Rhodospirillum rubrum ATCC 11170: one gene and its partner. The protein of the gene in region 1 interacts with the protein of each later gene in a pairwise test. Links are inferred from orthologs where the notes say so. Each region holds a gene or a part of one and is shown in the gene's direction. Other genes may lie near its edges.

The links. Proteins that work in one complex are often made in the same cells at the same time.
Region 2: the proteins of RRU_RS04990 (region 1) and mtgA interact in binary tests that used the Escherichia coli proteins (3 or more experiments, as listed by UniProt). The link is inferred for Rhodospirillum rubrum ATCC 11170 from one-to-one orthologs.

What each region holds. Positions count from the first base shown.
Region 1 is NC_007643.1:1,138,965-1,143,815, reverse strand. What follows is about bases 1-3,000. They hold RRU_RS04990 (peptidoglycan D,D-transpeptidase FtsI family protein), read left to right. Parts: upstream 1-600; coding sequence 601-2,400; downstream 2,401-3,000. Other genes in these bases: RRU_RS04985 (UDP-N-acetylmuramoyl-L-alanyl-D-glutamate--2,6-diaminopimelate ligase), read left to right, coding at 2,387-3,000; ftsL (cell division protein FtsL), read left to right, coding at 134-604; rsmH (16S rRNA (cytosine(1402)-N(4))-methyltransferase RsmH), read left to right, coding at 1-137. Outside these bases: more of RRU_RS04985, read left to right, coding at 3,001-3,868; RRU_RS04980 (UDP-N-acetylmuramoyl-tripeptide--D-alanyl-D-alanine ligase), read left to right, coding at 3,865-4,851. UniProt on the Escherichia coli protein: Essential cell division protein that catalyzes cross-linking of the peptidoglycan cell wall at the division septum. Required for localization of FtsN.
Region 2 is NC_007643.1:29,238-34,724, forward strand. What follows is about bases 1,458-4,242. They hold mtgA (monofunctional biosynthetic peptidoglycan transglycosylase), read left to right. Parts: upstream 1,458-2,388; coding sequence 2,389-3,096; downstream 3,097-4,242. Other genes in these bases: RRU_RS00135 (hypothetical protein), read left to right, coding at 1,458-2,382; RRU_RS00145 (MBL fold metallo-hydrolase), read right to left, coding at 3,676-4,242. Also shown: RRU_RS00125 (trypsin-like peptidase domain-containing protein), read left to right, coding at 1-362; RRU_RS00130 (hypothetical protein), read left to right, coding at 485-1,024; more of RRU_RS00135, read left to right, coding at 1,039-1,457; more of RRU_RS00145, read right to left, coding at 4,243-4,515; RRU_RS00150 (hypothetical protein), read right to left, coding at 4,536-4,862; RRU_RS00155 (hypothetical protein), read right to left, coding at 4,869-5,414. UniProt on the Escherichia coli protein: Peptidoglycan polymerase that catalyzes glycan chain elongation from lipid-linked precursors. May play a role in peptidoglycan assembly during cell division in collaboration with other cell division proteins.

The sequences.
Region 1 (4,851 bases):
AGGCCGTCTCGCGCCGCGCCGTCAAGCCGCTCGACGCCGAGACCCGGGTCAACCCGCGGTCCCGCTCGGCCCGGCTGCGCGCCGTCGAACGCACCGAATTTCCCGCCTGGACGGTTTCCCCCGGAGGTCAGCGATGATCCGCCCCATCCACATCATCTGGGCCGCGTTGATCATGGGCATCGGCACCGCGCTGTTCATGGTCGCCTATGAGGTCGATGCCAAGGAAAAGGAACTGGCCCGCCTCCATGCCGATATCCGCCGGACCACCGAGAGCATGCATGTGCTGCGCGCCGAGTGGAGCTTCCTGAACGATCCGACCCGCCTGGACCGCCTGGCGACCGATCATCTTGGGCTTCAGCCGATCCGCCCCGAGCAGTATGTGACCGTGGCCAGCTTGCCCAACCGTCCCGCCCCCCTGCCCGCGCCCGCGCCAAAGACCGAGCCGCCGGCCCCGGGCAACGTGCCGATGGCCTCGCTTCCCAACGGCGCGACGACGGTGTCGGGACAGGCCCGCGCCGCCGGCGGCGGCCGGGTCACCGTCACCCCCGTGCCCACGGTCAAACCGATCCTGACCAAGCTTGCCAAAGCGGGCGGCGGGCAATGATCGCCCTGCTCAAAAATCGGCGGGAAAAACGCTTCGTCTATCCGGGGGCGGAAATCCGCTTCGACCGCACGGCCGAGCGGGGCCGGGGAGCCGATCTGGAAGGCGTCGTCCACCAGGGCATTGAAACCGGCCGCATGCGGCTGATGGTCGCGGCCTGCCTGTTCGGTTTGGCCTTTTCGGTGATCGGCGGCCGGCTGGTGCAGTTGATGGTCGTGCGCGGTCCGGGCGAGCCGGTGGCGGTGGTCTCGGCCGAGGACACGCCGATCGAAACCCGCATGGCCCGCGCCGACATCGTCGATCGCAATGGTCTGGTGCTGGCGACCAATCTGCCCACGGTCAATCTTTACGCCGATACCCGCGCCATCCCCGAGCGCGACCGCCTGCGCGCCATCGCCGTTCTGCCCACCCTGTTCCCGGAACTGACGGTGGCCGATCTGACGAACAAGATGGTTCCCGGCCGCGCCTTCATCTATCTGCGCCGCAACCTCACGCCGTCGGAACAGCAATCGGTCAACGACCTGGGAATCCCGGGGCTGCATTTCGAACGCTCCGAGCGCCGGGTCTATCCGGCCGGCCGCTTGGTCGCCCATGTCGTCGGCGCCACCGATGTCGATAACAACGGCATCGCCGGTCTGGAAAAGGCCTTCGAAAGCAAGCTGACGAGTTCGGACCTGCCGCTGCGGCTGTCGCTTGACATCCGGGTGCAGCACGCCATTCACCGCGCCCTGCAAGACAGCATCGACCATTTCCAGGCGATCGGCGGCGCCGCCCTGGTGATGGATGTCGAGACCGCCGAGGTGGTGGCGATGGTATCGCTGCCCGACTACGAACCCGAAAAGATCGGCGCGGCCAGCGAGGACGCCCGCTTCAACCGGGCGACGCTCGGCGTGTTCGAAATGGGCTCGACTTTCAAGCTGTTCAACACGGCCCTGGCGCTCGATGCCGGCCTGAAGCTGTCGGAAAGCTTCGACGCCCGCAATCCGATCCGCATTTCGCGCTTCACCATCACCGATTTCCATCCCGAGGGACGCTGGCTCAGCATCCCCGAAATCCTGATGTATTCCTCCAACCTGGGCTCGGCGCGCATGGCGGTGGCGGTGGGAACCGACCGCCAGCGCGAGTTCCTGGGGCGGATGGGGCTGCTTGACGCCATCCCCTTCGAGATCCCCGAGGTCGGCCGGCCGCTGGTTCCCAATCCGTGGCGCGAAGTCAGCACCATGACCATCTCGTTTGGTCACGGGCTGTCGGTCACCCCCTTGCATCTGGTCACCGGCGTTTCCGCCCTGGTCAATGGCGGCCTGCTCCGTCCGCCGACGCTGCTGCTGCGCAGCCCCGAGACCACCCCGGCGGGCAAGCAGGTTCTCACCACGCAAAACAGCACGGCCATGCGCGCCCTGATGCGTCTGGTGGTCGAAGCCGGGTCGGGCAAGAACGCCGACGTCAAAGGTTATTACATCGGCGGCAAGACCGGCTCGGCCGAAAAGGAGGGGGCGAGCGGCGGCTATTCCAAAAGCGCCGTCCGTACCTCGTTCGTCGGCGTCTTTCCGATGACCAAGCCGCGCTACGTGGTGATGGCGATGCTTGATGATCCCAAGGCGGTCAAGGGCACCTATGGCTATCGGACCGCCGGGTGGAACGCCACGCCGACGGTCGGCCGCATGATTGCCGAAATCGCCCCGCTTCTTGGAGTGCAACCCGTGCGCGGCGATCCCGCCGTTCAGTTCGGTCCCCAGCTTGTCCAGCAGGTGGGCCTGCGTTTTGCCGAGCCCGAAGGGGGACGCGGTGTATCTCGATGATCTGATCGGCGCCGTTCCGGCGCGGGCCGCCCTGGGCGGCCACCCTGGCCTGGGCGGCCATCCTGGTTTGGCGATCGCCGGGCTGACGGCCGATTCCCGGGCGGTGGCGCCGGGCTGGCTGTTCGCCGCCCTGCCCGGGGTCAAGGCCGACGGCCGCGCCTTCATCCCCGCCGCCCTCGCGGCCGGGGCGAGCGCCGTTCTGGCGCCCGAGGGAACGGCCCTGCCCCCTGACGCCCCGGCGGCGTTGGTCACCGCGGCCAATCCCCGCCAGGCCTTCGCCCGCATGGCCGCCGCCTTCGCCGGCGCCCAACCGGCCACGGTGGTGGCGGTGACCGGTACCAACGGCAAGACCTCGAGCGTCAGCTTCACCCGTCAGATCTGGGACCGCCTGGGGCGGACGGCGGCCAGCCTGGGGACGCTCGGCGCCGAAAGCGGCGTTTATCGGCGGGCCGGCAGCATGACCACCCCCGATCCGGTGTCTTTGCACAAAATGCTGGCCGAGATGACCGAAGCCGGGGTCGACGCCCTGGCGATGGAGGCCTCGTCCCATGGCCTGGATCAATACCGCCTTGACGGCGTGCGCCTGAGTGCTGCCGCCTTCACCAATCTGACCCGCGACCATCTCGACTATCACCACACCATGGACGCCTATCTGGCGGCCAAGGCCCGGCTGTTTGGCGAGGTTCTGGGGCGCGAGGGTGTGGCCGTGCTCAATGCCGACGATCCGGCGTTCCCCACCCTGGCCGCGCTCTGCCGCGACCGAGGCCAAAGCGTGCTTGATTACGGCCGGAGCGCCAAGACCCTGCGCCTTGCCGGCGTCAGCGCCAAGGCCCATGGCCAGAGCCTGGACCTCGAGCTTTTTGGCCGGCACCATAGCGTGCTGTTGCCCTTGGTCGGCGATTTCCAGGCGATGAACGTGCTCTGCGCCCTGGGACTGGCGATCGCCACCGGCGCGCCGGTCGACGCCGCCGTGGCGACCCTGGCCAGCCTGGAAGGCGTGCCGGGCCGCTTGGAGATGGTGGCGCGGCGGGCCTCGGGCGCCCCGGTCTACGTCGATTACGCCCATACTCCCGACGGTCTGGTCACCGCCTTGCGGGCCCTGCGCCCCCATTGCCGGGGCAAGCTGGTCTGCGTTTTCGGCTGCGGCGGCGACCGCGACCGCGCCAAACGGCCGCTGATGGGCCGCGCCGTGGCCGAGGGCGCCGATGTGGCGATCCTGACCGATGACAATCCGCGCAGCGAGGATCCGGCCGCCATCCGCGCCGAAGCCCGCGTTGGCTGCCCCGACGCGATCGAGATCGACGGCCGCGACGCCGCCATCCGCGCAGGCGTCGCCCTGCTTGGACCAAACGACCTGCTGGTGATCGCCGGCAAGGGCCATGAAACCGGCCAGACCATCGGCACCGTGGTTCATCCCTTCGTCGATGCCGATCACGCCCGCGCCGCCGTTGGGGAGGCCGACGCATGAAAACCTCGCCCCTGCCAGCCGAGCGCGCCACTCCCCTTGTGTTGTGGACCGCCGCCACCGCCGCCGCCGCGCTTGGCATTGCCGCCAGCGGCGCGTGGACGGCGACCGGCGTCTGCATCGACAGCCGCGCCGTCGTCGCCGGCGATCTATTCATCGCCCTGGCCGGCGAACGAACCGATGGCCATGCCCATGTCGAGGCCGCCCTGACTGCCGGAGCCAGCGCCGCCCTGGTCTCGCGCATCCCCGCCGGCATCGCCACCGACCGCCTGCTGGTGGTCGAAGATACCCTCGAGGGTCTGTGGGCCCTGGCCCGGGCCAGCCGCGCCCGCTTCGCCGGCAAGCTGGTCGGCGTGACCGGCAGCCTGGGCAAGACCGGCACCAAGGAGATGCTGACCCAGGCGCTTGGCCGCTTCGGCCGCGTCCATGCGACCGAGGGCAATCTCAACAACCATTTCGGCCTGCCGCTGACCCTGGCCCGCATGCCCGCCGACACCGATCTGGCGGTGATCGAACTGGGGATGAACCATCCGGGCGAATTGGGGCCGCTGGCCCGCCTCGCCCGCCCCCATGTGGCGATCATCACCAATGTCGCCGCCGTCCACCTGGAGTTCTTCGATTCGGTCGAGGCCATCGCCGATGCCAAGGCCGAGATCCTGGAAGGCGTCGAGCCCGGCGGCACCGTCGTCCTCAATCGCGACAACCGCTTCTTCGAACGCCTGCGCCGGGCCGCCGCCGCCCGGGGCATCGATAAGACCCTCAGCTTTGGCAATCACATCGGCGCCGACGCCCGGGTGCTCGACTGCGCCGTCGACGCCAATGGCACGGCGGTCTTCGCCCTGATCGGCGACGACCCCCTGGCTTATCGCATGGCCGTTGAAGGTCGCCATTGGGCGCTCAACAGCCTTGGCGTGCTGGCGGTTGTCCGCGCCCTGGGTCTTGACATCCACAGCGCCGCCAACGGCTTGGCCAATGTGGTCCCGCCG
Region 2 (5,487 bases), 1.1 Mb from region 1 along the record:
GCATCGGCTTTGCCATTCCCAGCAATATCGCCCGCGCGGTGATGGAACAGATCCTCAAGGACGGAACGGTTCGGCGCGGTCATCTTGGCGTGTCGATCCAGACCGTCAGTCCGGCCGTGGCCGAAAGCCTGGGCCTGCCCCGGGCGGCCGGGGTTATCATCGCCGCGGTCGAGCGGGGATCGACCGCCGAAAAAGTCGGGCTGCGCACCGGCGATGTGATCTTGGCGGTCGACGGCAGGCCTTCGGAAACCGCCGAGGTGCTGCGCCGCCAGATTGGCCTTGCCCAGATCGGCGACCGGGTGAGGCTGACGGTGATGCGCGAGGGCAAATCCTTCGATCTTCAGGCCCGCATCGGCTCATGACGCCACCAGCCCTTGGCGGAGGGGCCGGGGATGCTTAAGATAGGGCCTCCGAAGGGGGAGCGGCCGGGGTTTGCCCAGCCCTTTTCCTTTGGTTTGGCCATTCCCTCCGTCGGATTCGTGGCATGACCCCCTCCTCCAGGCAGGAAGACCGCCGTTCGGGCGAACTTGCGGAATTCCTTACCATTCTGGAACATCGCATCCTGGCCCTGTCGCGCAGCGCGACGGTTCTCGATCGCCAGGGCGATCATCCGCCGCGCTTCGCCGATTACGCCCGCACCCGCATGCTGACCACCGAATGTTTGGCCTTTTCCATCGTCATCGAACGCCGCGTTGAAATGCTGCCCGACCCCCAGCGGCGGAGCGAGGCCAAGGACCGCTTCGATAGTCTGACCGTGCTGATCTGGTCGACGCTGATGGACTGCTCGCTTAAATTCCTGCGCTCCATCGCCGAGGAGGAACATCTGCCCCTTGGCTCGCGCGAGGTTTTCCTGCACGAGATCAAGACCCTCTATGATGCCCACAAGATCCTGACCAGCGAGCGCTATCGCGGAAAGGTCGAGGAGGAAACCCTGCACCAGCAAAAAGCCGCCGAGCGGATCTTGAACGAGATTATCGAGCGCGCCCCGCGCCTGCTTGATCTGTCCAGTTCCCCGGCAAGCTGAAGGGAGCCTTATTCATGGCCCGCGCCTCGACCAAATCCGCTCCCGCTTCCGCCGCCCCCCCCGCGTCCGCCTCGCGTCCGGCACCGGTCAAGGTGAAGGGCAGGGTGCAGGAAGGCTATGTGCTGATGCGCGCCCTGCTTGAACGCGCCGGCCATGCCGAACTGGCCACCCGGCTCGGCCAATGGCAGACCGTCGATCAGGTGCTGGCCGCCGCCCCGGAACTGGTGCCGACCCTGCTTGGCATGGCCTGGGAATTGCGCAATCGCGAGGGATTTTCCGATCTGTTCGCCGCTCCGGACGGCGGAGTGGTGGACAATCGCGCCGATCCGATCGCGCCCTGTGGGCGCAGCTTCGATCAGATCGTCCAATCCCATCTTTATGCCACCGCCCGGGTCGTCTTCACCCGCAATCAAGGCGCCTGGGCCGTCGCCGAGGCCAAGCGCGCCCAGGCGCGCTGGCGCAAGGAACAGGAGGAGGCCCCCAAGGGGCTGTTCTCGCGCTTGTTCGGGCGCAAGCGCGAACCGGTGTTCAATCCCCAGGATTTCCTGACGCGCTGCCCCAGCCATGGGCTTTACGAGGCCTTGAAGCCCCACCTCAGCCGGCTTGATCAATTCGCCCTGATCCCGGCCTATGCCCAGTTGCGCCGCACCCAGGCCGAGGTTCTGGGCGATCTGATCGCCCGCTTCAATCAGCCCGACCAGATCTTGTTCCTGGCCGGACTGACCGAGGGCGATATCAGCGTTCTGCGCAATTGCGCGCGGATCTATGCCGAATTCAAGCTGAAGCTGCGCAAGCCCAAACGCGGCCGGGACGAGCCCGATCAGCGGTTGAGCGAGGAAGACGAGGCCCGGCTTCTTGAAGAGGAATCCCGGGTTTTCCGCGATCTGATGAGCAGCCATCACAAGGCCATCGATGAGCTGCGGATCATGGGGCCGAACGCCGAGAAGCTGATCCATCTGGTGGCGCCGGTTTTTGGCGACCGCATCTGGGCGATTTTCGACGACCCCGCCGGCCTGCGCAATGTCGTCAACACACCCGAGCATCTGTTGCCGGCGCTTGGCCCCTTCAGCCGCTATGTCACCCCCGAGTTGTCGGCGACCTTCCTGCAAATGAACGATCAGGAGATCATCAAGGATATCCTGCGCTTCGGTCGCGAGACCTTCAAAGAGGCCGAATACGCCTTCTATCTGTCCGATAGCTCGCGCCTGCCGGTGTGGAGTTCCCTGCCCCAGAAGTTCAACAACAATTTCAAGTATCAGCGCGACGCCCTGAAAAGCGGGCTGGTGCGCAACGAGATGGATTTGCGCACCGTCGCCGGCGGCGTTTTCGAATCGCTCCGCCAGGGCAAGGTGCTGTAGGGGGCGATGGGCTTTCCCCGCATGCGGACGATGGACGGGCGCTGGCGTTGGGGGCGCCTTGTCCTGCTTGGCCTTTTCATCGTCTTTCTCGGCTGGCCGCTGAGCCTGCTGATGGTGTTCCGCGTGGCGCCGGTGCCGGCGACGCCGCTGATGGTGCTGCGCCTGCTCGAAGGCGAGGGGTTGGCCAAGGACTGGGTGCCCCTTGAAGCGATCGCCCCGGCTTTACGCCGGGCGGTGATCGCCAGCGAGGATGGCCGCTTCTGCCAGCATGGCGGCTTTGATACCAAGGAACTGGAAAAGGCCTGGAGCGACTATCAGCGCGGCGACCGCTTAAGGGGCGCCAGCACCCTTTCGATGCAGACGGCCAAGAACCTGATGCTGTGGGACGGCCGCAACTGGCTGCGCAAGGGGCTGGAGGCCTATGACACCGTGCTGCTGGAAGCCCTGTGGCCCAAGCGGCGCATCCTGGAGGTCTATCTCAATATCGTTGAATGGGGTCCGGGGATCTATGGCGCCGAAGCCGCCGCCCGCCACCATTTCGGCGTTTCGGCCGCCGCCCTGTCGCCCCGTCAGGCGGCCCTGCTCGCCGTGGTCCTGCCCAATCCCCGCGAATGGTCGGCCGGTCGTCCGGGGGCCTATGTCAGCCGCCGCGCCGCGACCATCCAGGCCCGCATGGGCGCGGTCGACCTGGGCAAGGATGGCGCCTGCGGGTAAACCCCCACGGGGGTCAGCGGAAAAACTCCCCGCCCGCCGGGCGTCGCCGCCGTCGGACCTTCGACTCCGCCCACCCCGATCTTGCCGATCCGCCGCCGCAGGACGGTCATCGCCGCGCGGCGCTTCGGGGCAAGGGGGATGGGGTGGCCTGGAGCATGGCGGTCCACCGGACAAAGGAAATGATGTTCCTTTTTTGTTCTTAAGGCGGATGGGAGTCAAGAGCGGGCCCTCGCGGGCTTGGGATCAAGCGGCACGTGAAGCGCACCGACAAGAGCGCCGCGAACCGTGAAAAGCATGGGATCGACTTTGATGAGGCCCAAGTTCGCAGAACGCTTAGGCCGTGTGGACGACTTTCGCTCAGAAGAGAATTCCCTGTTTCCGAGGTAAATCTGTTGTGATTCATAGGGCATCCTCCTCCTTAAGGGTCAGGATCGAGGATGCGTCATCACACTTCGGGACCAAACACCGAGCCGTCTTTATGACACGGTAAGACTACGCAGGGGCTCCTCCCGCCGGGATCGGATCGAGAGCGGCAAGGAACGCCTCCCGCTCGTGATGGGTGCGGACTTGGCGCCACGCTCATTGCTCATAAGCGATGGCATAGTTCTCGCCCGTTCGCTCGATGTGTGCGAAGCCGAGTTCGCCAAGGTGCATACCGGCGATCAGCAGCCGCTCCGAACTAGCGAGATCCAGCAGCCTTGTTCGTGTCGCGGCGGCGAGATGCGTATCCTGATCGAACGCGATCGACACCTCGGGGCGCGGAACCTGAATCTGCGGGAAATGAACGATGTCGCCCCAGACCAGTAGGCTCTTGTCACCGCAATCGAGTCGATAGCCGGTGTGTCCGGCCGTATGTCCCGGCAGTGGCATCGCGGTGATGCCGGGCAGCACCTCGCCGCCCTCAAAAGGGCGCAGCCTATCGCGGTAGCCGTTGAACGCCTGACGCGCCACGAGGAAGTTGCCACGGGCGCGCTCGGGCGCGCGGCTCAGATTGCCGTCATCCTGCCAGAACGCGACTTCCCGATGGCGGACGACAAGCTCGGCGTTGGGGAAGACGGCTTCTCCTGAAGCGTCCATCAGCCCCCCGACATGATCGGGATGGGCATGCGTCACCAAGATCGTGTCAATCGCGGCAGGCTGGATGCCAGCGAGCAGCAGATTGGTTTTTAATCGACCGCCCCCCGGCTTGACCCCTCCTGCTCCCGCGTCGATCAGGACCGTGCGACCGCCGCCGCGCACGAGGTAGGCGTTGATAGGAATCGAGGTATGATCCTTTATCCCGGCATTTTCCTGCATACGGGAGGCGTCGGCCGGGGCGATATTGGCGAGGAAATCGAAACTGGCGTGGAGAGAGCCGTCGCTGACTGCGGTGATTGTTAAATCACCGACGTTTTGGGTGGGAAATCTAAGGCTAGACATCGTTTTCTCCAGGTATCGGCTCAGTTTCGCGCGTGAATGCTCGACGCCGCATAGCCAAAGCAACGGATGCGCGCGGTCAGGCCGAGAGTGTCCTTTATGGCGTCGTCCAGCCCTTTCATGAACCGTTCCATGACCGGCGGCGTGCGAAAGGGTTCAAGGCGATAGTGGATTTCCGCGAAGACCGGGTGCCCCCGGCCGTGCCGAACAGCGACATAGAGGATATGCACATTCCCCAAGGCGGCCCGAAGAATGCCCGTGCAGAGTTCGGCGCAGTGCTCCGTGAGGTCTGCGAGCGCTTCGTCCGGCGGCATCTTGTCCGCCGGGATGTGGATCGTGATATTCGGCATTGGAGTCTACCGTGCCTTCTCGAAGGCGTCGTTATTGTCACGCGTTAATTGCGCCGTCATCGGCGCATAGACATGGACCCCTTCCGGGAGAGGCCCGATGTCAGGCGTCTTGCCGCGCTCTCCTTTGGCGAGCCAGCGATATTCCGGGACCTTCTCCATAGCGACCGCCTGCATCGCTTGTGGGGTGAGGCCCAGCCGGATCAGAGGTTCGGGGCCTGTGGCGCTTAAGACCAGATAGTCGCCCTCACCAAGGGCCGGCGCGCGGTCGAGGCCGCCATAGAGGTTCCGATGCCAGTCGGTGATGTGCCGCTGCCAGCGTGCGAAATTGCCGCCGCCCTTCTGGCGGTATTCATCGCCCGTCAGAATATCGAGGCCATCAATCGAATGAAGGGCGAGATAAACGGGGCAGCCACCGCTCAACGCCTTGAAACGCTGTGAGGTATGGAAACCGCTTACCGAAATGAGGGCGGGCAGTTTCTCCAGGCTGTAAAAGTCGTTCCAGTCCGCCTCGCTGTCCGGATCGGCAAAACCGCATTCCACCGTATAGATCATTACACCCCCTTCGACCGAAAGCGCGGAGCTTCGGGCCTTGTCTATCGTTGATATTTTCTCATGATAAACGGCC